3 regions of the Rhizobium ruizarguesonis genome follow, and region 1 is predicted to be linked to each of the others. Evidence: riboswitches for the same ligand, from Rfam matches in the RefSeq annotation. Region 1 holds a riboswitch; each other region holds the start of a gene.
The links. Region 1 has a riboswitch for cobalamin ahead of metE (5-methyltetrahydropteroyltriglutamate--homocysteine S-methyltransferase). Riboswitches for the same ligand answer to the same signal wherever they lie in the genome.
Positions count from the first base shown of each region.

Region 2: it holds a riboswitch for cobalamin, as region 1 does, so the genes downstream of both, fdhA (formaldehyde dehydrogenase, glutathione-independent) here and metE (5-methyltetrahydropteroyltriglutamate--homocysteine S-methyltransferase) in region 1, are expected to answer to the same signal.
Region 3: it holds a riboswitch for cobalamin, as region 1 does, so the genes downstream of both, cobU (bifunctional adenosylcobinamide kinase/adenosylcobinamide-phosphate guanylyltransferase) here and metE (5-methyltetrahydropteroyltriglutamate--homocysteine S-methyltransferase) in region 1, are expected to answer to the same signal.

Region 1 is NZ_CP071678.1:4,499,167-4,506,676, forward strand. It holds gene metE (5-methyltetrahydropteroyltriglutamate--homocysteine S-methyltransferase) at 1-2,228, opposite strand, end outside; cobalamin riboswitch at 2,333-2,538, opposite strand; gene J3P73_RS22050 (heavy metal translocating P-type ATPase) at 2,578-4,878, opposite strand; gene J3P73_RS22055 (MerR family transcriptional regulator) at 4,950-5,372, shown strand; gene J3P73_RS22060 (TIGR03862 family flavoprotein) at 5,442-6,656, shown strand; gene msrB (peptide-methionine (R)-S-oxide reductase MsrB) at 6,802-7,287, opposite strand; gene J3P73_RS22070 (helix-turn-helix domain-containing protein) at 7,497-7,510, shown strand, end outside.
Region 2 is NZ_CP071681.1:541,707-549,216, forward strand. It holds gene J3P73_RS33615 (putative bifunctional diguanylate cyclase/phosphodiesterase) at 1-2,106, opposite strand, end outside; gene J3P73_RS33620 (ABC transporter substrate-binding protein) at 2,212-3,018, shown strand; gene fdhA (formaldehyde dehydrogenase, glutathione-independent) at 3,092-4,282, opposite strand; cobalamin riboswitch at 4,502-4,702, opposite strand; gene J3P73_RS33630 (DMT family transporter) at 4,843-5,766, opposite strand; gene J3P73_RS33635 (LysR substrate-binding domain-containing protein) at 5,879-6,754, shown strand; gene J3P73_RS33640 (GlxA family transcriptional regulator) at 6,729-7,510, opposite strand, start outside.
Region 3 is NZ_CP071678.1:2,914,648-2,922,157, reverse strand. It holds gene J3P73_RS14465 (DUF1127 domain-containing protein) at 1-17, shown strand, start outside; partial or broken gene J3P73_RS14460 (adenylate/guanylate cyclase domain-containing protein) at 182-1,419, shown strand; gene J3P73_RS14455 (chloride channel protein) at 1,449-3,239, opposite strand; cobalamin riboswitch at 3,493-3,889, shown strand; gene cobU (bifunctional adenosylcobinamide kinase/adenosylcobinamide-phosphate guanylyltransferase) at 4,327-4,851, shown strand; gene cobW (cobalamin biosynthesis protein CobW) at 4,856-5,905, shown strand; gene cobN (cobaltochelatase subunit CobN) at 5,910-7,510, shown strand, end outside.

The DNA.
Region 1 (7,510 bases):
GGATTGACCCATAATTGCCCATCGGAAAGCCGACCGCGGGCAAGCTGCATGAGCTCGGTCATCTCGCCGACCTCGGGAACGCGCGGCGAATGGATATCGTAGACGCCGGGGCCGATTTCGTTCGGATATTTGTAGCTTCGGAAGGCTTCCAGCAGCTCCATCTTCGAACGGGAAGTCTCGATGGAGATGACGTCGGCATCCATCGCGGCAATGGCATCGATGATCTGGTTGAACTCCGAATAGCACATATGCGTATGGATCTGCGTCTGGTCGGCAACGCCGGTCGAGCACAGGCGGAAGCTTTCCACCGCCCAGTCGAGATAGGTCTTCCAATCGGCCTTTCGCAGCGGCAGGCCTTCGCGAAGGGCTGCCTCGTCGATCTGGATCATCGCCGCGCCCGCCTTTTCGAGATCGATCACCTCGTCGCGGATCGCCAGCGCGATCTGCCGGCTGACATCTGCACGCGCAAGATCGTCGCGGACGAAGGACCAGTTGAGGATCGTCACCGGTCCCGTCAGCATGCCCTTCACTGGCTTTTCCGTCAGCGACTGCGCGTAGCGCCACCATTCCACCGTCATCGGCTTCGGGCGTGAGACGTCGCCGAAGATGATCGGCGGGCGGACATAGCGCGAACCGTAGCTCTGCACCCAGGCATGGGCGGTGAAGGCGAAGCCTGAAAGCTGTTCGCCGAAATACTGCACCATGTCGTTGCGCTCGAACTCGCCGTGAACAAGCACGTCGAGGCCGATCTCCTCCTGCCAGCGGATCGCCGATTCCGTCTCTTTTTTCAGGAAGACTTCGTAGTCGGCTTCGCTGATTGCACCCTTTGCATAGGCCGCGCGCGACTTGCGCACTTCCGATGTTTGCGGGAACGAGCCGATCGTCGTTGTCGGGAAGAGCGGCAGTCGCAATCGGTCACCCTGAAGCGCTTTGCGCGAGAGGAATGCGCGACCCCGGCGTTTCATCCTTCCGTCGATGCCTGCCACTCGCGCCGTAACTGCGGCATCATGAACCCTCGAGGAAGAGGCGCGGGCAGCGACGGCGCGCAAAGACGCTTCAAGGGCACCGATGACGCCGCTCCGGTCCAAGGCCCCGCTGCCGAGCACGGCAAGCTCGTCCAGCTTCTGCGTCGCAAAGGCGAGCCATGTTTTCAGCTCGCCATCGAGCCCTGTTTCCAGCTCGAGGTCGATCGGAACGTGAAGAAGGGAGCAGGACGGCGCGATTTGAAGTCGATGCTCACCTAACCTGGAAACCAACGGCACGATCCTGTTCAGGATGGCGTTGAGATCGGCCCGCCAAATGTTGCGTCCGTCGATGACACCGAGCGACAGCACGAGGCTGTCCGGCGCCTTTTCCAGGAGGATCTCGATCTGCTGCGGCCCGCGCACCAGATCGACATGAAGGCCTGCGACCGGCAACTTAAGTGCGGCCGGAAGATTGTCGCCCATATCGCCGAAAAAGCCGACAAGCATGATCTTGAGATCCGGCACTACTTCGCCGAGTGCCCGATAGGTCTGGCTGAGCGCGGCGCGCTCTCTGTCAGAAAGATCGAGGACGAGGCATGGCTCGTCGACCTGTACCCAGTCGGCACCCGCCGCTCTCAACTCGGCAAATATCCTGGCATAGACCGGCAGCAGCCGATCGAGCAGTTCGACCGTGCCGAACCCTTCCTCCGTGGATTTGGCGAGCTTCAGGAAGGTGACCGGCCCGAGAATGACCGGCCGCGTGTGAATGCCGAGCGCCTTCGCCTCCAGGAACGCCTCCAGCGGCTTGTTCGCCGTCAGCGTGAAGGGCTGGTCACGCCTGAGTTCCGGAACCATGTAGTGGTAGTTGGTGTCGAACCATTTCGTCATCTCCAGCGCCGGCACCCCGTGGCCGTGGTGGAGATGGCCGCAATCGCCGTGATGGCTCTCGCCGGTCGAGCCGCGCGCCATCGCGAAATATGTGTCGAGATCGACCGGGCCGCCTTGCCATCCATAGACGGCCGGGATCGCGCCTACCATCGCCGCGAGATCGAGAACGTGATCGTAAAGCGAGAAGTCATTGGAGGGGATGACGGCGATCCCCTTCTGCTGCTGAAGCTTCCAGTTCTCGGCGCGCAGCTTTTTCGCCGTTTCCAGAAGTGCGGCCGCGTTGCTCTTGCCGGCCCAATAGCTTTCCAGCGCAAATTTCAGTTCGCGATGGCTTCCAATTCTTGGAAACCCGAGATTTGCAGTCTTGATGCTCATTTCCTTACCCCGAGGGTTATGGGCAAGGCATTGGCGAGACGCATCGACGAACGGACGCAAGGGTACCGTTTCGCAGAAAGCGGCACACCGGGACACCTCGCCCGTGGACGTTATCAATCGCGGCAGGTCTCCTGGCTTGCGGGTCGCTGCCACCGTCCAGTCTTCCCGGGCGTCTCCCCAGTGACGTCAATTGGACGGCGGCTCTCCGCCTACAGTTGCGGGGGCAGCTTCGGATTGGGCGCTGGGCACCGCACCGAATTCCCTCTTAGCTCCGGACCGAATCCGGAGAACCACGATGCCGCTAGAATGCGCCCGCAAGTGGATATCGTCAATAGACATAAAGGAATGTTTATATCTTTATCCGAAGCAACCGCAGCGCGTTGATCGTCACCAGTACGGTAGCGCCGGTATCGGCAAGGATCGCTGGCCAGAGCCCGGTGATGCCAGCGATCGTCGTCACCAGAAACACCGCCTTCAGCCCGAGTGCGATGGTGATATTCTGCAGGATGTTGCGCATCGTGCGTTTGGAAAGTTCGATCATCCGCGCCACGTCGCCAACGCGTCCGTGCAGCACGGCGGCATCCGCCGTCTCCAGCGCCACATCGGTGCCGCCGCCCATGGCGATGCCGATATCGGCAGCGGCCAGCGCCGGAGCATCGTTGATGCCGTCGCCGACCTTGGCGACGATGAAGCCCTGGCGCTTCAATTCGCCGACGACCCGCTGCTTGTCCTCCGGCATCATCTCGCCGCGCCAGTCGATGCCGAGCATGCCGGCAACGGCTGCTGCCGTCCGCTTGTTGTCGCCCGTCAACATCATCGCCTTGACGCCTGCTGATTTGAGGGCAGCGAGCCCGGCCTCGGCATCCTCACGCGGCTCGTCGCGCATGGCGATCAGGCCGGCCGCAATACCGTTGACGAGCAGCACCGACACGCTCTTGCCCTCGTCGTTCAGCGCCGTGATGCGTGCATCCTGTTCCGCGCTGAGCGTCCCGCGCTCGCGGGCGGCAGGCGGCGACAGCAGATCCAGCGTCTCACCGCCGACTTTGCCGCTGACACCCTTGCCCGGCAGCGCTTCCAGCTCGAAGGCCGGCGGCACGGGAACGCCGTCCGCCTTGGCGCGGTTGAGGATCGCCAGCGCCAGCGGATGGCTGGAACCCCGCTCCAGCACCGCCGCGCGCGACAGCACCTGCGCCTCGCTCAGGCCAAAGGAAATGATGTCAGTCACCTGAGGCTTGCCTTCCGTCAGCGTGCCTGTCTTGTCGAAGGCGACCATCGTCACCTTGCCGAGCGTTTCCAGCACCGCGCCGCCCTTCATCAAGAGTCCGCGCCGCGCACCTGATGAAAGCGAAGCGGCGATCGCCGCCGGCGTCGAGATGACGAGCGCGCAAGGGCAGCCGATCAAGAGGATGGCAAGGCCCTTATAGACCCATTCGCCCCACGGCCCAGCGAACAGCAGCGGCGGAACGACCGCGACGAGCGCTGCGACCACGACCACGCCGGGCGTGTAATAGCGCGAAAACCGATCGATGAAGCGTTCGGTCGGCGCCTTCGATTCCTGCGCTTCCTCCACCAGTTTGACGACGCGGGCGATGGTATTGTCGGCCGCGGCCGCCGTGACGCGAACCCTGAGCACCGCATCGCCATTCACCGTGCCGGCGAAAACGACGGCATCGACGCCCTTGCGCACCGGCGTGCTCTCGCCCGTCACCGGCGCCTCGTCGATCGCACTCTCGCCTGAGATGATGATGCCGTCCGCGGAGATCCGGTCGCCGGGACGCACCATGATGATGGCGCCGACCGCAAGGCTTTCGGCCGGCACCTCCCGTGTCTGCCCATTGTCTTCAAGCAGCGCACTCTTCGGCACCAGACCCGTCAGCGACTGGATGCTTTCGCGCGCCTTGCCCGCAGCCACCCCTTCCAGCAATTCGCCGACGAGGAACAGGAACACGACGGTTGCCGCTTCCTCCCCGGCATTGATGATGACGGCGCCGACGGCGGCAATCGTCATCAGCATCTCGATCGAAAAGGGCGTACCTGAGAGAGCTGCCATGACGGCGCGGCGCGCGATCGGCACCAGCCCGACCAACATGGCGACGATGAAGGCGTAGGGCGCGATCGCAGGCACCAGATGGCCGACGGCGTAGGCGACAACGAGCGCCACGCCCGAAAGAATGGTCAGCCGGCCTTTCTTGCGCTGCCACCACGGACCGGCCATCGGCGCATGGTCGTGCCCATGCAGGCCTTCGATTTCCTTTTCGCCGTGATCATGGTCATGGCTCGCATGATCGTGGTTTGCATGATCGTGGTTTGCATGATCGTGATCATGACCTGCGTGATCGTGGCCTTCATGGCCGTGATCATGGCCGGCATGATCGCCGTGATCGTGGTCGTCATAATGGTGTGAGCCGTGTTCCCGCGCAGGCGCAGCGCTTCCAGCAAGCGGCGCGACGGAATAGCCGAGCCCCATCACCCTCTTCTCGATCACCTTGAGATCGCTGCTGCCATCGTGCCGGACGGTCATCGTGCCCGCCATCACCGAGACGGAAACATCGGCGACACCCGCCACGCGTCTGACCGCCGTATCGATCTTGGTTGCGCAGGCGGCGCAATCCATGCCGCCAACCCGGTATCGTGTCTCGCTCTCAGCCATCATCCGCTTCCTTGTCAAACAGAAGCATCTCTCCTACATCCTCTAGCGACTAGAGGTGCAAGAGGAAAATCATGAAAAAGATCACGATTGGTGAAGCTGCGCGCCAAAGCGGCGTCAAGGTACCGACAGTCCGTTATTATGAGAGCATCGGCCTGCTCGCGGCGCCGAGCCGCAGCGAGGGCAACCAGCGCTCCTTCGAGCCTGCCGATATCAGCCGTCTCGCCTTCATCCGCCATGCCCGTGAGCTCGGCTTCGAGATCGAGGCGATCCGCACGCTGCTCACCCTGCAGGATGATCCGCACCAGTCCTGCGCCTCGGCCGACGCCATCGCCAAGGCCCGCCTCATCGAGGTCGAGCAGCGCATCCGCAGCCTGATGGCGCTGAAGGCCGAGCTGGAAACCATGGTGGAAGGCTGCGGCCACGGCCGCGTCGACCAATGCCGCGTCATCGAGGTGCTCGCCGACCACGGCCAGTGCACGCATCCGCACCACTGACCGCTGCCCTTGCAGGCGGTCCCCGCTCGCGCCAAAACTGAATGCAGACAGAATCGGGCGAAGACATCAATGAACCAGAAGCGGATCGCGATCATCGGCGGCGGCCCGGCCGGTCTCGCGGCTGCCGAGCTGCTTTCCCGTCCCGGTCATGCGGTGACGGTCTACGACGCCATGCCGACCCTCGCCCGCAAGTTCCTCTTGGCCGGCAAGTCGGGTCTCAACATTACCCATTCCGAGGATTATGCCCGTTTCACCACGCGCTTCGGCGCGGCCTCTGCCCATCTGCGCCCCGCTCTTGATGCCTTTACCCCTGATGACATCAGGGATTGGGCAGCAGGGCTCGGGACCGAGACCTTCGTCGGCTCGTCCGGCCGGGTGTTCCCGAAGGTGATGAAGGCCTCTCCTTTGCTGCGCGCCTGGCTCAGGCGGCTGGAGGCACAGGGCGCCACGCTGCGCACCCGCCACCGCTGGACCGGTTTTGCCGAAGACGGCTATGTTTTCGAAACGTCCGAAGGGCGCAGCATCGTCCATTGTGACGCAGCCCTGCTCGCGCTCGGCGGCGCAAGCTGGCCGCGCCTCGGCTCCGATGCAAGCTGGCTGACTCGGCTATCGGAAAGAGGCGTCGAGATCGAACCCTTTAAGCCCGCCAATTGCGGCTTCACCGTCGGCTGGAGCGGAAGCTTCAGCGAGCGTTTCGCCGGCGAGCCGGTAAAGTCGGTCACCGCAACATCCGAGGCCGGCACGTTTCCCGGCGAATTCGTCATCACCGGGAGCGGCATCGAGGGCAGCCTGATCTATGCCCACACCGCCAGCCTCCGCGACCGGCTGCTGACCCACGGCAGCGCTGCCCTGACGCTCGACCTCGCACCCGGCCGCACCATCGAGAGGCTGAGCCGCGACCTTGCCCGGCAGGATGCCAAATCGAGCTTTTCAAACCGCCTGCGCAAGGGCGCTGGCCTCGACGGCGTCAAGGCGGCGCTGCTGCGCGAACTCGCTCCCGAGCGCGACCGCACCGATCCCGAACGTCTCGCCGGCATGATCAAGGCCCTGCCGGTGCCGGTGATCGAAACCCGCCCGATCGCCGAAGCGATCTCCTCGGCCGGCGGCATCCGCTGGAGCGGCATCGACGACAGCTACATGTTGAAGGCGCTGCCGGGCACCTTCGCCGCCGGTGAGATGCTCGACTGGGAAGCGCCGACCGGCGGCTATCTCCTCACCGCCTGCCTGGCGACCGGCCGGGCGGCAGCACGCGGCATAGAAGCCTGGTTGCAGTGCAGAGCATGATGCCGAAAAGTGTGATCGGTTTTCGGACGACATCATGCTCCAACTCTTAACTTAGAACAGGATTCAGATTTTAGGCCGACCCGGCCTAAAATGATCCTGTTCTAGGCGCAGGCAGTCATCAGCACCGAGTAAGGTCATCCCTGGATCAGGCCGAGGCCGGACGGAATGTCATGGCGAGCCCATTCATGCAGTAGCGAAGCCCGGTTGGCTTCGGGCCGTCATCGAAGACATGGCCGAGATGCCCACCGCAGCGGCTGCAGTGCACGGCATTGCGCACCATGCCGAAAGTCGTGTCGCTCGTGGTGCCGACGGCTTTTTCGAGCGGCGCCCAGAAGCTCGGCCAGCCGGTGCCGCTGTCGAATTTGGTGGTCGATGAAAAGAGGTCCTGGTCGCAGCCGGCGCAGGCGAAATTGCCCTTTCGCTCCTCATGCAGCAAGGCACTGGTGAAGGGCTGTTCCGTCCCCGCCCGGCGCAGGATGACATATTGATCCGGCGTCAGCAGCTTGCGCCATTCCTCGTCGGTATGCGTCACAGCAAACGTCTCGGCGGCGATCGCCTTGCCGGCCAGGCCCAAGTGAACCGCAAACACCCCAAAAGCGGCGCCCATCAGCAACAATCGTCTATTCAGCATGGTCGGATCTCCTCGTCTGGCAAACCTTGCTTCCGTATAGAACTACGAGAGAGAGGGGTCATTTGTTACGCCATGGCCGCCCAAACACCGAAATGTGATTTCCGCCATTGTCGTCAGGAAGAGCCGCATGCTGACGACCGCCAGTACCGGCCGATTGCAAACCAGCCGCTTTTCCATCAGAATGTGCTGAACTTCGGTGGGAGGAGCCGATGCACGAACACTC
Region 2 (7,510 bases), on a different replicon from region 1:
ATCGAAGCGCAGCAGATGGCTGAGACATGAAAAGCCGGTTCCGAAATCATCGAGCGAAATCTGGACACCCTGGCTGCGCAGCGACTTCAGCACCGTATAGACGTCCGAGTTATCCTCGATGAGCGAGGACTCGGTGAGCTCGAGCTCGAGCCGGGACGGCGGCAGGCCAGTCTCCTGCAGCACTGCGAATACTTCCTCGGCAAAATTTGGCCTTCTTAACTGGGCGGGAGACACGTTGACCGCAACAAACGTGTCTTCCGGCCATTTGCAGGCGGCTCTGCAGGCTTCACGCAACACCCAGAAACCGAGAGCGTCGATGAGGCCGCCCTCCTCGGCGACGGGGATGAAGCTGGCAGGCGTCAACAATCCGCGCTGACTGTGACGCCAACGCACGAGAGCCTCTGCACCCGATGCCGAATATCCTGCCTCAGCGCGATGTACCGTTTGGTAATAGACCTCGAGCGATCCGAAGTCGGGCCGGGCCTCAATCGGACCGGATTGTGGACCGTCAGCGGATGAGGTCATGCCTTTGGCCAAAACCTCCCGCAATTCGTTCTTGAGAATGTCGCGCGCATTCCTGCCGCCGTCCATGGAGGGTGAATAGACGCGCCACTGGCCCCTGCCGCCCATCTTGGCTTCGTACAGCGCGACGTCGGCGTAGCGCATGATGTCATCGGCATTCCGCCCGGCGTCTGGCACAACGGTCACGCCGATCGAGCCGCCGACGCGCGCGACCGCCTCGCCCCTCAAAAGCGGGAAGGGCTTACCAAGTTCGGCAACGATCGCGTCGCATATTGCCGGCAACACGTGATCATGATCTTTGATGTCCCGGAGAAGCAGGGCGAATTCGTCCCCTCCGAGCCGGGCAAGCGTGTCGCCCGGACGAAGCAGGGAGCGGATCCGCTCCGCAGCCATCCTGATGAGTTCATCGCCGGCGGCATGGCCGAACGTGTCGTTCACGGCTTTGAATCGGTCCAGGTCGAGAAGCGCGACTGCCGAGCGCTCGGCTGAATTCTGCGTCTCGGCCAGGCACTCGTCGAACCTGATCGCGAACAAGGCGCGATTGGGAAGGTCGGTCAGCACATCATGCAAGGCAAGCTGTCTTGCATGCAGCTCGCTTTTCTTCAACTCGCCGAGACTGCTTCGCAGGCGCACCAGCAAGACCGAGAACAGGATCGCGATCACCATGGCGGCTATCGAAAGCGCCGGCATCAATCGGCCGATCACCCTCGAACCTGGAAGATCGGGCCGCCATACGATGAAGCCGATCGGTTCGCCATTTGCCGTGGCGTCGATCTGGAACGCAACCTCGTTTTCGTCTGCATCGGCCGTGCGCGCGAAGCGCGCGCCGTTGAGGCCCTGTTGCCGGCTCAATTCGTCCAGCGCCGCACCATCGATAAACCGCACGACGATCAGGAACTGCCGCATCGTCTGCTGTTGCCGCTCATCAGCTTCGTTGATGGCGACGACGCCGACGATCGTCGGCCGACCTTCCAGCCGCATCAGATTGGCCAACGCAGTGTTGGAGCGCCCTGGGCTTGCAAGGCGGCTTTCCATCGAGGACGGCGTTCTTTCGTTGGAAGCCGAGCCTTGTCTCACCCCAAGGCGGGCATCGTGAAGGAGAGGCAAAAGGAGAGGCTTCATCCAGCGATAACGCTTTTCCGTTTGGGCGTCCGCCAGCATCAGCAGTTGCGCCTTCTCGTCGACGACGAAGGCCTGATCGTAGCCGAAGGCGGACATTGCTGTCTGGCTGATCGCGCTCCCGGCGGCCGCTGTCAGAACCGCATCGAGGCTGGAGGAACCTCCGCTTGACCGGGCAGCCGGATAAACACGGGTGAGGTAGCCGTTGCCGAACTGGCCGATGACATGCGCGACTTGATCGACCTGTTCCCGCAGGCGGGCGTTCACAAGCTGGCGCTGTCGATCAAGGGCGGCAGCGTCGCTCTCGGTTCCCGCCCACAGTGCCGAAAGCACGACCAGTCCGATCGCTCCAAGGCCGCTGACGGCAATCAGAAACAGAATTCGCCCCGAAGCGATCCAGGATTGCTGAAACGTGCTGGAGCTGGAAGGAAGAACGATCTGCAAGCCTAGACCCCTGAACACCACGACACGGGCGCATTGGTCGACGCTAACAAAGAAGCGTTCACGTAGAATTAAAAGCTGCGGCGCACTATGGGGCGAGATCGAATACGCCCCAAGGAGCTCCCGACGATGTTGCGCAGATCCCTTCACACTATAGTGCGCGGAGCCCTGATGACGGGCGCGGTGGGAATCCTTCTCGCCGCTGCCTTGCCGCTCCAGCTGGCTGCGCAAGATCGCATGCCGATGAGAATTGCCGTCGAAGGTGCATTTCCGCCCTTCAACTATCTCGATGCAAATAACAAGCTTCAGGGCTTCGACATCGATATTGCCAATGCGCTGTGCGAGGTTGGCAAGTTCGAATGCCAATTTATCATCGAGAAGTGGGACGACATCATCCCCGATCTCGTTGCCGACAAATACGACGCGATCATCTCATCCATGTCGATGAGCCTTGAGCGGCGTCAAAAGGTTGCTTTTACCGAAAAATACTACAACAGCCCGTCGGTGTTCATCGCCCGGAAGGATTCGTCGATCAGTAACGTCAGCCCAGCCGCCCTCAGCGACAAAATTCTTGGGGTGACCTCGTCGACAGCGCAGGAATCCTATGCCAACCATCTTTATCCGGACATGAAGAAGACGGTTTTTCGCTCTTCGCCCGAATTATACAAGGGGCTGGCGGATGGGAGTGTCGACATTATCCTTGAGGATAAACTCGCCATCTACGACTGGATTGCCAACACCAAGGCCGGAAGCTGCTGCGAGTTCAAGGGGCCGGATCTGGTCGACATCACATATTTTGGCGAAGGCGCCGGCATCGCGCTGCGCCTGGATGACAAGGAGCGTCTGACGCGCCTGAACGAAGCGCTGAAGAGCATCAAGGCGGACGGGACCTATGACATGATCAACGCCAAATATTTCCCGTTCAGCATCCAGTAATTCACCGGCCGATTTTCGAGAATGCGGGACGGTCGGGCTGTTGCCCGACCATCCCTGTCTTCGGTCGTGAGCGCTACGCGGCTTTCGCGACCTCTCCGTGCGGATCGAGGATATATTTTGTCGCTGCTCCATGGTCGAAGCTCTCATATCCAGCGGCGGCATCGTCGAGCGGGATGACCTTGGCGTTGACGATATCGGCAATCGGCAGCCGGTCGTGGAGGATCGCCTGCATGAGCTGGCGATTATATTTGATCACCGGTGTCTGGCCGGTGTGGAAGGACTGCGCCTTGGCCCATCCGAGGCCGAAGCGGAGCGACAGATTGCCGTGCTTGGCAGCGTTGTCGACAGCGCCCGGATCCTCGGTGACGTAGAGGCCGGGAATGCCGATCGAACCCGCGGCACGGGTAATCTCCATCATCTGATTGAGCACGATCGCCGGCTGTTCCCCGCCGGAATGGCCGCGTGCCTCGAAGCCGACCGCATCGATGGCGCTGTCCACCTCGTTGATGCCGACGACCTGCGCAATCATGTCGCCGAGACGGTCGCTCTTCGACAGGTCGATCGGCTCGAAACCGACCTTCGCCGCATGCGCCAGACGGTCCTTGTTGAAATCACCGATCATCACGACAGCGGCGCCGAGAATGCGAGCCGAAGCCGCAGCCGCAAGGCCGACGGGGCCGGCGCCTGCCACGTAGACGGTCGAGCCGACGCCAACGCCTGCCCGCACCGCGCCATGAAAGCCCGTGGGCAGAATGTCGGAGAGCATGGTGAGATCCCGGATCTTCGCCATTGCCTTGTCCCGATCGGGGATCTTCAGCAGGTTGAAATCTGCGTAGGGAATGGTGACATAGCGCGCCTGTCCGCCGATCCAGCCACCCATGTCGACATAACCGTAAGCGCCACCGGCGCGGGCCGGGTTTACCGTCAGGCAGACACCGGTATCCTGGGACTTGCAGCAGCGGCAGCGGCCGCAGGCGACATTGAAAGGCACCGAGACGATATCGCCGATTTCGAGCATCTCGACGTCGATGCCTTTCTCGATGATCTCGCCGGTGATTTCATGACCGAGGATGAGGCCCGGCATCGCTGTCGTGCGGCCGCGGACCATGTGCTGATCGGAGCCGCAGATATTGGTCGAGATCACCTTAAGGATCACGCCGTGTTCGATGCGGCGGCCGTCGGGCGCTTCCAGCTTCGGGTCGTCGATGTCGCGAACTTCGACCTTGCCCGGCCGGAGATAGACGACGCCTCTATTTTTGCTCATGGATTCCTCCCACTTGTTTGAAAGCCTCGATCTGCAACCGATGCAGTCGATGGCGACTTCCCTCCGGCCTGCCTCCTCTGCAGCCCGGTGTCGACAACACGAGGATACCGCCGCACCGGGCGATATTCGAATTTTCAAAACGGACAGATTGGATGCAGAAGTGAAGTGAACGCCACGGTTTTTGCCTGTCGTTCCGCTCGTGACCGTCTGCCGCAATCCGTCGATCTGCTGCGTAAGAGCTGGTTTCCGGCTCCAGAATCTCCTTCCGATCCATCTCGATATCTTTCCGGATGTCTATCCGGCGATTTCCTTGAGGATTTCAGTTCTTCTACCGCTGCGGGGCAGCGCCGGCGTCGGGCCGGCTTCCCAATGGTCCATTTCGCCAGTTTGCGAGATAGCGCCTTGAACAGTACAAACAAACCATGCCTGACGGAAAACAGCGATCAAGAAAACGACATGGGTGCAACTCAAAGACGACAGTCGCAAAGTCGCAATAGCGCTGCGTAGCGGAAATAATTGATCCCGCGAATACGGCGGTTTTCCGGTTCGTCCCGGAAGATTTAATCGCCGCCTAAAGACTTTAGGCGCGAGGGGCGCCGGCTGCGGTTGAAGTCGACGGCCGTGTGCCAGAGCACGGCGCCGAGGATGATCGCGCCGCCGAAAAAGGTGGCGACGGGCGGCTGTTCGGAAAACAGCAGCCACACCCAGAAGGGCGTGAGCACAATTTCCATCGTGCCGATCAGCGCCGCCTCGGCCGGCGGCATCCGCTTGGCCCCGGCAAGGAAGAGCACCAGCGCGAGAGAGAAATTGGTCGCACCGAAGGCGGCGAGAACGACCCAGTTGTGCAGGTCGAGCGAGCCGACTGAACCGAACGGGGCAAAGATGGCCAGCGTCAGGAAAGCGCTGACGACGGTCGGAGGCAGGCTCGGCACGCCGGGATTGATGCGCGGAATGATGATGACGAGCGCGAAGGACGCCGTCATGCCGAGCGCCAGCAGATCTCCCACACCAGTGCCGCCGCCGATCGACGAGGCGACGATGACCGCGACGCCGAAGAGCGAGATGCCGCCGGCAATCAACGTCCGCCTGGAGACCCTCTCCTTGAGGATGACCCAGCCGAGCATGGCCGCGATGAAGGGCGCGGTCGCATAGATCATCGTCACATTGGCGACGGTGGTCATGTAAAGCGCCCCGATGAAGCATACCTGACTGAAGGTCTGGCATGCGATCATGGCAAGACCTGTGGGATGGAAGACGGATCGCCATTGCCGCCGTGAGATGCCCCCTTCGAGGAAAAGGCAGGGGATCAGCAGGAACAGGCCACCGAACAATGATCGCCAGGCGATCGCCGTCCATACGTCGGTCGTCAGGAGTCGCGAATAGACGCCGCTCGCGCTCCAGGCAAGTGTCGCGGCAATGATGAGAAGCACACCCTTCTCGTGCTCGCTGCCTGCGAGGCGTCTGGCCGGATTTTCAATTGTCACGCAGATATTCTCAAAGAAGGAAGTCGAACGCGGCTTATTTGTGCGTCAAGAATTGACATCAGGCAAACGAATAGTAGAGATAGCTGTCATCGATTTTTTTAATGGCTTCCCCATGCACGAGCCGATTGAGAGCGACCTGCTCAGAACCTTCCTGGTCGTTGCCGAGACTTCCAATTTCTCCGCGGCCGCCCAGCGCATCGGGCGGACGCAATCGGCCGTCAGCAGCCAGATCAAGAGGCTCGAGGAGACGATCGGCGAGACTCTCTTCGAGCGGGGCGCCCGCGGCGTGCTGCTCACGCGCCCGGGCATACAGCTCGTGCCCTACGCCCGCCGGATCATCGATCTCTTAAGCGAGGCCGCCGCGACGATCCGCAGCAAGCCGCTGGATGGGCCTGTGCGCATCGGAATTCCCGAGGAATACAGCCAGACGGTGTTGCCGGCGGCGCTCGCGGTTTTCGCCGTTCGCCACCCGGCCGTCGAGGTTACCGTGTCCTGCGACTATACAGTCCGCAACCTCGCCGCCCTCGAGCGGGACGAACTCGATCTGGCCGTCGTTTTCGACTGGAGCGATGAGACCAAAGGCGAGGTCATCTGCATCGATCCGACAGTCTGGGTCACATCCATGGTCCATCGGTTGCACGACATCGATCCCCTGCCCATTGCGACCTATCGCAACTCCACCTGGTCACGTGATTATGCGCTCCGGTCGCTGGAGCAGATCGGCCGCAACTACCGGATCGCATTCATTGCCGATACGGGCTCTGGGCTGAAGAACGCCGTGATCGCAGGCCTTGCCGTCACAACGCTGTGCCGCAGCAACATTCCGCCCGGCTGCCGGGAGCTGACTGCCGAAGACGGTTTTCCGCCGGTCGATTCCTCCAAGGTCGTGCTCCGTCGGAGCACTTACCGTTCCAGCGAGGCTGTGCGCGAACTTGCCGATATGGTGCGGGAAGCGTTCCAGCCTATGCCGGCGCTTCCGATGGTGTGATGCGGCGGCGCAAACGCCGCCGGGTCTCCGACGGGCTCTCGGAAAAACTCGCCCGGTAGCTTCTCGCAAAGGCAGAGGCTGAGTTGAAGCCGGTCGCTGCCGCGATGTCGGCGAAGGAGGCTGTCGTCTCGATCACCTTGCGGCGCGCCGCGTTCAGGCGCAGCGCGAGATAATGCACATGCGGCGGCGCGCCGATGCTCTGCTGGAAGAGATCCTGCAGATGCCGGGCGCTGACGCCTACCCTGCGGGCCAGCCGCGCGAGGACCAGAGGCTGCTCGACATGCTCCTCCATCAGCCGCACCGCCTGCGTCACGCGGGGATCATGCAGGCGCAACCCCGCCGAGGCTGCGGAAAGCTGCTCGTCCGCATGGAAGGAGGGCTGCTCGTAACGGAACAGCCGGCTGACTTCGAGCGCCAGCGAATAACCCTGCCTTCGTCTTATCACCTCAAGCATCAGGTCCACGGTCGGAAGCGAACCGGAGGTCGTCAGCCGCTTGGCATCGATGACGAAACGATCCTTGACGGCCCGCACCTCGGGATAGGCGAGCGCAAAATCCTCGTAATCCTCCCAGTGAACGGTCGCCGGCAACCCGTCGAGCAGGCTTGCCTCGGCCAGCAGCCATGTGCCGGATTCGATGCCCGCAATCATCGTGCGGTAGCGAGCGGCCTGCGAGAGCTGCATCTTCAGCGCCGGTGTCGCGCTGCGGCGCCAGTTGTAACTCGCAAGCACGAAGAGCGGCGCTTCGTCCCTGGTCG
Region 3 (7,510 bases), 1.6 Mb from region 1:
GGAGCAGGTTCCGCTAGCGTGTCGTGGCGGGCGTCCGCATCGGGCGTAAAACCTCGCAGTGCCTCGATACCGGTATCAATCTCTCTGCCATCTGCCCCGCGGTCGTCATGGCCGAGCTCGATGGCTAGAAACATCGGTTTGGCCGGGCTATCACTGGATGTCGTGGTGACCCGGTTCGGCATTGCCGCCCATTTGCCCGATTTGCCATCATAAGATTGTGGCGGCTCATGTGGAGGTTCGGAAATTAGCAATCATATTCAGTGGCTTATAGAACATGGAATCACAGCTGAGCATATTGCTGAGCTGATAGCCGGATTGTGCGATCGGTTGATCGCGGATGGCTTTCCGATTTGGCGGGGAAGCATTTCAATGCCGTCTATTCATCCCATGTATGGCGGCGTCTCGGCCAATTTCGTGCGCGGCGGTGTGACCACGATCGAGAATGCCGAATATGGCACTGCGGGAGTGCTGAATTTCGAGAAGACTCCGATCTATTTTCTTTTGGGCCGTGGCGAAACGTCAGGTCGCTGGAACATCGCTAAGGGTGAGGGTGTCGATGACTACCCGCAGCTTGCGGAATTCGCGCATGGCGGCGGCACGGATCACCTGGTCAGCCTGCTGGAATTCCCGAAAGAGGCTGCGCTGCGTGGAGTCAGTCTGTCTCTCACAAGCGATAGGCCGGGCGGATTTTCTGATGATCAACTGGCGATCGTCGCGAAGCTTTTCCCAGCGCTGGGGCTGGCTTGTTATCGTATTGCGGCATCGAAAACCGCATCGGATATCCTTGCCGTCTATACAGGCGCCAAGACCAGTGCACGCATCCTTGCAGGCGATATTCAGAGGGGAAAGGGAGGGGCGATCAATGCTGCGATCCTGCTTGCGGACCTGAGAAACTTCACTGCGTTGACCGAGGTTTATCAGCCGGGCGAAATCGCCGGGTTTCTGAATGAACATTTCGAGCTGATCGGCTGGCATGTCGAGGAAAATTCGGGCGAGATCCTTAAGTTCATGGGCGATAGCGTGCTGGCGATCTTTCCGACCGATGCTGAAGATCCGCAAAAGGCCTGCATGGCCGCACTGGCTTCCGCAAGGAATATTCTAGAAGCCAACAAGGTGCTGAATGGTCAGCGGAGGAATGATGGAGGTCCTGACATCGGCGTCGATGTCGTGCTGCATCTCGGCGAGGTCTTCTACGGAAATATCGGCGCACGCGGCAGGCTTGATTTCACGGTGATCGGCAGCGCCGTCAACGAGGCTTCGCGCCTCGAAAAACTCTGCAGCACGCTCGGACATCACCTTCTGATGTCGGAAAGCTTCGCCGTCACCTGCGCCGTCGCCAACGAATGTCTGGGATCTTTCGAATTGCGCGGGGTTTCGAAAGCGGTAAACGTGTTCAAGCTCGCCGATGCGGTATCCTGAAGCGTCGATCCGGTCGGCGCGATGACGGATCAGATCTCACCTGAGACCTCACGGCGGCGGCGGTCGAGTTCTTCGCTGTAGCGGCGCAGCGTATAGCTTTCGCTGAGTTGGCCGATCACCTTGCGTTCGATGAGGTTGTTGACGACGGCGAGTGCTTCGCTTTCGCTCTTGTCGAAGATCGCGGCCGCCTGCCTTGCATTCATCTGCGGCTGCAGGAAATCGTTGCGGTAGTGGATGAAATCGGCAAGCGTCTTGCCCTCGTCCTGCGCATCGGTCGGGTTGGCGTAAATCTCAGGCACGAGCACGAGGCCCGCATATTTGTCGCTCTCCTCGACCAGGATGACGCGCTGGGTCGAGCCGATCGGGAAGGCCTGCTTGAATTCCTCCAGAGAGATGCCCGCCCTTGCCGTCTTGACGTCGGCGCGCATCAGCTTGTCGACCGTCAGATTGCGGATCCAGCCGACATCATGCGCGCTGCGGATGCTTTCGCCGCGCAGATGAAAGCGCCATGTGGCAAAGGAGTAGCCGAAGGTCGAGCGCACGACGAGCGAGGAGGTGATGACGGCAGCGAGCACCAGCGCCGTGATCGGAAAATCGCCGGTGATTTCGAGCGCCAGGAACGTCATGGTCAGCGGCCCGCCGATGACGGCCACGGCAAGCGAACTCATGCCGACAACGGCATAGATGACGGGCGTCAGCGTCGCATCGGCGAAATAGGGGCCGCAATAGGCAAAGAGCTTGCCGAGCAGGGCGCCCATGAACAGCGAGGCGAAGAATAGCCCACCCCTGAAGCCGGAGCCGATCGAGATCGCCGAGGCGAAGGATTTCAAGAGGAAGAGGCCGATCAGCGTCGGGATTGCCACCTCACGGGAAAGGTTGAGATGCAGCGCGCCGTGGCCGGCCGAGAGCACCTGCGGCGAGATCATCGCCAAGAGCCCGACGATGATGCCACCGAGTGCCGGGCGGAAGGGTGGGGCGATCGAACTCTTGCGCGCCAGTTCTTCGACAAAGGCGACGCCCTGCATGATCAGGATGCCGACGCCGGCGCAGAAAGCACCGAGCAGCAGCGCCGGGATATAGTCGGCCGGCACGACCGAGCCAAAGCTGCCGATATCGATGGTGAAATCGCTGCCGGCGAGTAACCTTGCGATCAGGGTGGAGACAAGGGCGGAGACGACGACAGGCGTCAGCGAGACGATCGTATAGGTGCCGATGATCAGCTCGAAGGCATAGAAAGCACCGGTCAGCGGCGCGTTAAAGGCGGCGGCGATGGCGCCCGCCGCGCCGCAGCCAACGAGGGTGCGCAGGTCCGAGCGGCGAAGCTGCAGCTTCAGGCCGAATTTCGAGGCGAGGCCGGCGGCAAGCTGGGTATAGCCGGCCTCCAGGCCGACCGAGGCGCCGAAACCGTTGGAGATCAGGTTCTGCACGGCAACGATGATGCTGTCGGTCAGGGACAGGCGGCCGCCATGCAGCGCATTGGCCTCGATCGGGTCGACCATCGGCTTCTTGCGCCGTTTCGCCAGCACGAAAAGCAGCAGGCCGAGCAGGGCGCCGCCGATGACGGGGGCGGTGAGCAGCAGCATCTTGTTCTCGATCTCGGACGAGCTCAGTCGTTCGCTGTCGGCGATGCCGAAGACCAGCTGATGCAGCTCATTGGAGACGTAGCTCATGCCAGTGACGGCAAGACCCGAGATGATGCCGACGACGGCGCCCGCCAGCGATAGGCCGACCTCGCTACGCCGGGTCAGCGCCCGCAAGCGTCCCGGATCGAAGAAAACACGCAGCGCGCGGAAACGGCGCCGATCCAATTTCATAAGCATGGCAAGACAACTAGGCAGGGAGAGGCCTGGTCAAGGGCGAAGGCGCAGTCCGCTTGCGTCGCAATTGCGGCGAAAACCCGGCGGACGGGATAAATATTTGTGACGTAAGTCTCTGATAAATGACGATGTTTTAGGTAGAGTAAGTCGTGTTGGAGCAGGCATTCCGGCTGGCCGTCAATTGGTCGACCGCCAAGGCCGGTTGACTTCACCCCTGCGCTTGCCTAACCATCCCGATAACGGATGGCCGACTGACCATCCTGACATAACGGATGGTTCCGGATCGGTGTTACGCCCTTCCGGATGAAAAGGGAATGTGACGGGGCGGACCCAAGCCGGGCGCCTTCATCACAGCCGACCCCGCGACTGTAGAGCGGTCAGGGTCTTCCATCCGGCACTAAGCCCTTCCGGCCGGCGGCTTGCAATCATGCAAGCGGGCGGGACGGGCGACATGCCGGAAAAGCCACTGGATATGCATGGTGATCAACCGGGGTCGGACGCCTCTCAAGTCTACGAATCGTCCACCTTTTCACTGATGCAGCCGGGAAGGCGAGGATGATCCGCTGGCACGATCAGGGCGACCGGTTTCCGGTCTGCCCCGATCGCGGCCGATAACCGCGAGCCAGGAGACCTGCCATGCGTGCCGGGCGAGAAGCCCACACCTGGGCACTATGCCCGTTGCCAGCACGGAGGTTGTCTTGGCTGAACGATTGAATTCGGCGCGGCCTGGTGCGGCGCGACGGGGGGGTGCTTTCCTCTCCTCCCTCACTCCTGTGCTTGTGACAGGAATCCAGTGTGCCCAAGTCCTTGGGCACGGAAAACTGTGGGTCTTTCGTTGTTGCGCTTCATTTGCGCTCAGCACATTCGCGGCTTTGCCGCTCACCCCCTCATCCGGCTGCCGCCACCTTCTCCCCGCTGGGGAGAAGAGGAATGCCGCAACGGCTCGGTCCTTCTCATCCCGCAGAGGTCAGAGAGACGACCTTAGACTATGGCTTGCTCCCTCTTCTCCCCAGCGGGTAGAAGGTGGCCCGAAGGGTCGGATGAGGGGGGGCACACGGCGTGCCCTATCTGATCAACGGACCGTTTGCATATGATCGCCGCCGCCTCCAACACCGTCTTCATCCTCGGCGGCGCACGTTCCGGCAAATCCCGATTCGCCGAAGACCTCGTGACGGCCACCGGACTCGACCGCCATTACCTTGCGACCGGCCGCGCATGGGACGAGGAGATGCAGGCGCGCATCGCCCAACACAAGGTCGACCGCGGCCCGTCCTGGGTGACGCATGAAGAGCCGCTCGATCTTGTCGGCAAACTTACCGCCATCGACGGCGAGGGGCGCATCGTGCTCATCGACTGCCTGACGCTCTGGGTCACCAATCTGATGATGGAGGAGCGCGACATGGCGGCGGAATTTGCCGGGCTTGCCGATTTCCTGCCCGCCGCGAAGGCGCGGCTCGTTTTCGTCTCCAATGAGGTCGGTCTCGGCATCGTGCCCGACAATCGCATGGCGCGGGATTTCCGTGATCATGCCGGCCGGCTGCACCAATCAATCGCCGCGAAGGCCGCCGAAGTTTATTTCATCGCGGCAGGCCTGTCGCTGAAAATGAAGGGTTAAGTCCATGAACCAGCAGAAGATTCCCGCAACCGTCATCACCGGCTTCCTCGGCGCCGGCAAAACGACGATGATCCGCAACCTGCTCACCAAGGCTGGCGGCAAGAAGATTGCGTTGATCATCAACGAATTCGGCGATCTCGGCGTCGACGGCGACGTGCTGAAGGGCTGCGGCGCGGAGAATTGCACGGAGGACGACATCATCGAGCTGACCAATGGCTGCATCTGCTGCACCGTCGCCGATGATTTCATTCCGACGATGACCAAGCTGCTCGAGCGCAAACATCGGCCCGACCATATCGTCATCGAGACCTCGGGCCTTGCTTTGCCGCAGCCGCTGGTCGCCGCCTTCAACTGGCCCGACATTCGCACCCAAGTGACCGTCGACGGCGTCATCACGGTGGTCGACAGCGCCGCCGTTGCCGCCGGTCGTTTCGCCGACGACCACGATGCGGTCGATGCGCGCCGGGCCGAGGATGAGTCGCTCGATCATGAGAGCCCGATCGAGGAGCTGTTCGAGGACCAGCTCACCTGCGCCGACCTCATCGTGCTCAACAAGACCGACCTGATCGATGCCGCCGGCCTTATCAGGGTGCGTGACGAGGTCGCCTCCCGCACCGTCCGCAAGCCGGTCATGATCGAGGCACGGAACGGCGAGGTGTCGGCCGGCATCCTGCTCGGCCTCGGCATCGGCACGGAGGGCGATGTCGCCAATCGCAAGTCGCATCACGAGTTGGAGCATGAGGACGGTGCGCCGCACGACCATGACGAATTCGACAGCTTCGTCGTCGAGCTTGGCCCGGTCGCGGATCCCGCCGGCTTCATCGAAGCGCTGAAGACGATCATATCAGCCCATGACGTGCTGCGCCTAAAAGGTTTCGTCGATGTGTCAGGCAAGCCGATGCGTCTGCAGCTCCAGGCCGTCGGCAGCCGCATCGACCATTATTTCGACCGCGCCTGGGGCGCGAGCGAAAAGCGCGCCACGCGCCTTGTCGTCATCGGCCTGCACGAAATGGATCAGGACGCGGTGAGGGCGGCGATCGAAGCGCTGGCGTAACCCGATGCATCTGCTTCTGGCTCAACAGGGAACGATCAGCGACGGCGAGGAGGCAATCGACCTCGGGCAGACGCCGGGCGATATCCTGTTCCTGTCGGCGGCCGACAGCGAGCTTGCCGCGATCGCCGCCGCCCATCGCGATCGTGGGGCGGCGCCGTCGCTCCGGCTCGCCAGTCTGATGAGCTTGAAGCACCCGATGTCGGTCGATACATATGTCGAGCGCACGGCAAGGCATGCGAAGCTGATCATCGTGCGGGCGCTCGGCGGCGCCAGCTATTTCCATTATGCGCTGGAGGCGCTGCATGCAGCGGCAGCGCGCGCCGGTGCGCTGATCGCGGTGCTGCCGGGCGATGCCAGGCCGGATGCGGGGCTGGTGCCTTTCTCCAATGTTGATCTCGACGATCTCAACGCGCTCTGGGCCTATCTGATCGAGGGCGGCGATGCCAACGCGCAGGCGTTTCTCGACTATGCCGGGGTGATGCTGTCGGGAGCCGAGAAGCCGGCGCCGGCGGTGCCATTGATGAAGGCGGGTATTTGGTGGCCGGGACGGGGTTTGATCGGGGTCGAGGAGTGGCGGCGGGTTACCGATTCCCCCTTCTCCCCAGCGGGGAGAAGATGCCCGACAGGGCAGATGAGGGGGGCGAGCGACGGAGGGAGCGAGCAGCAGGATTGGGACGCCGGAGTTTGTCGAGCCACCCCCTCATCCGACCCTTCGGGCCACCGACCAGGGTTGAGCCACGGGTCTCAACCCGTCCTTCGGACCCCCGCTGGGGAGAAGAGGGAGCAAGCCGAGAAGCCGACAATCGCCATCAGCTTCTACCGCGCGCTCGTCCAAAGCGGCGAGACCGCGCCGATCGAAGCTCTCATCGAAGCGCTGACGACACTCGGCCTCCGGCCGCTGCCGGTCTTTGCTTACAGCCTCAAGGATCCGGTTTCGACAGGCATTCTCGAAAGCGTATTTTCGGTGCTGAAACCCGATGTCGTCATCAATACGACGGGCTTTGCCGTCTCGGCACCGGGTGCGGACCGGCAGCCGACGGTGCTGGAGGCGAATGAGGCGATCGTGCTGCAGGCGATCTTGTCGGCCTCGTCGAGAGAGGCATGGGCGGCTTCCTCGCAGGGCTTGTCGGCGCGCGATCTCGGCATGAACGTGGCGCTGCCCGAGGTCGATGGCCGGGTGCTGGCGCGGGCGGTCTCCTTCAAGACGGCGGCCCGCTACGATGCGCTGGTCGAGACCAATATCGTCGCCAGCCAGGCTGATGCCGGGCGGGTGCGCTATACGGCGGAGCTTGCCGCCAATTGGGCGCGTTTGCGGAAGACATCAGCCGGCGACCGGCGTATCGCGCTCGTCATGGCGAACTATCCGAACCGCGACGGTCGGCTCGGCAATGGCGTCGGCTTGGATACGCCGGCCGGCACCATCGAGGTGCTTCGCGCCATGCGGGCGGCGGGTTATCCGGTCGCTGACCCTCCGGCCGATGGCGACGCGCTGATCCGCCACCTGATGGAAGGGCCGACCAATTCCGGTTCTGACGGAAAAATCATCCGCGAGACGCTTTCCCTGAGTCTGTACAACAGCTTCCTGGAATCTCTTCCCAATAAGAT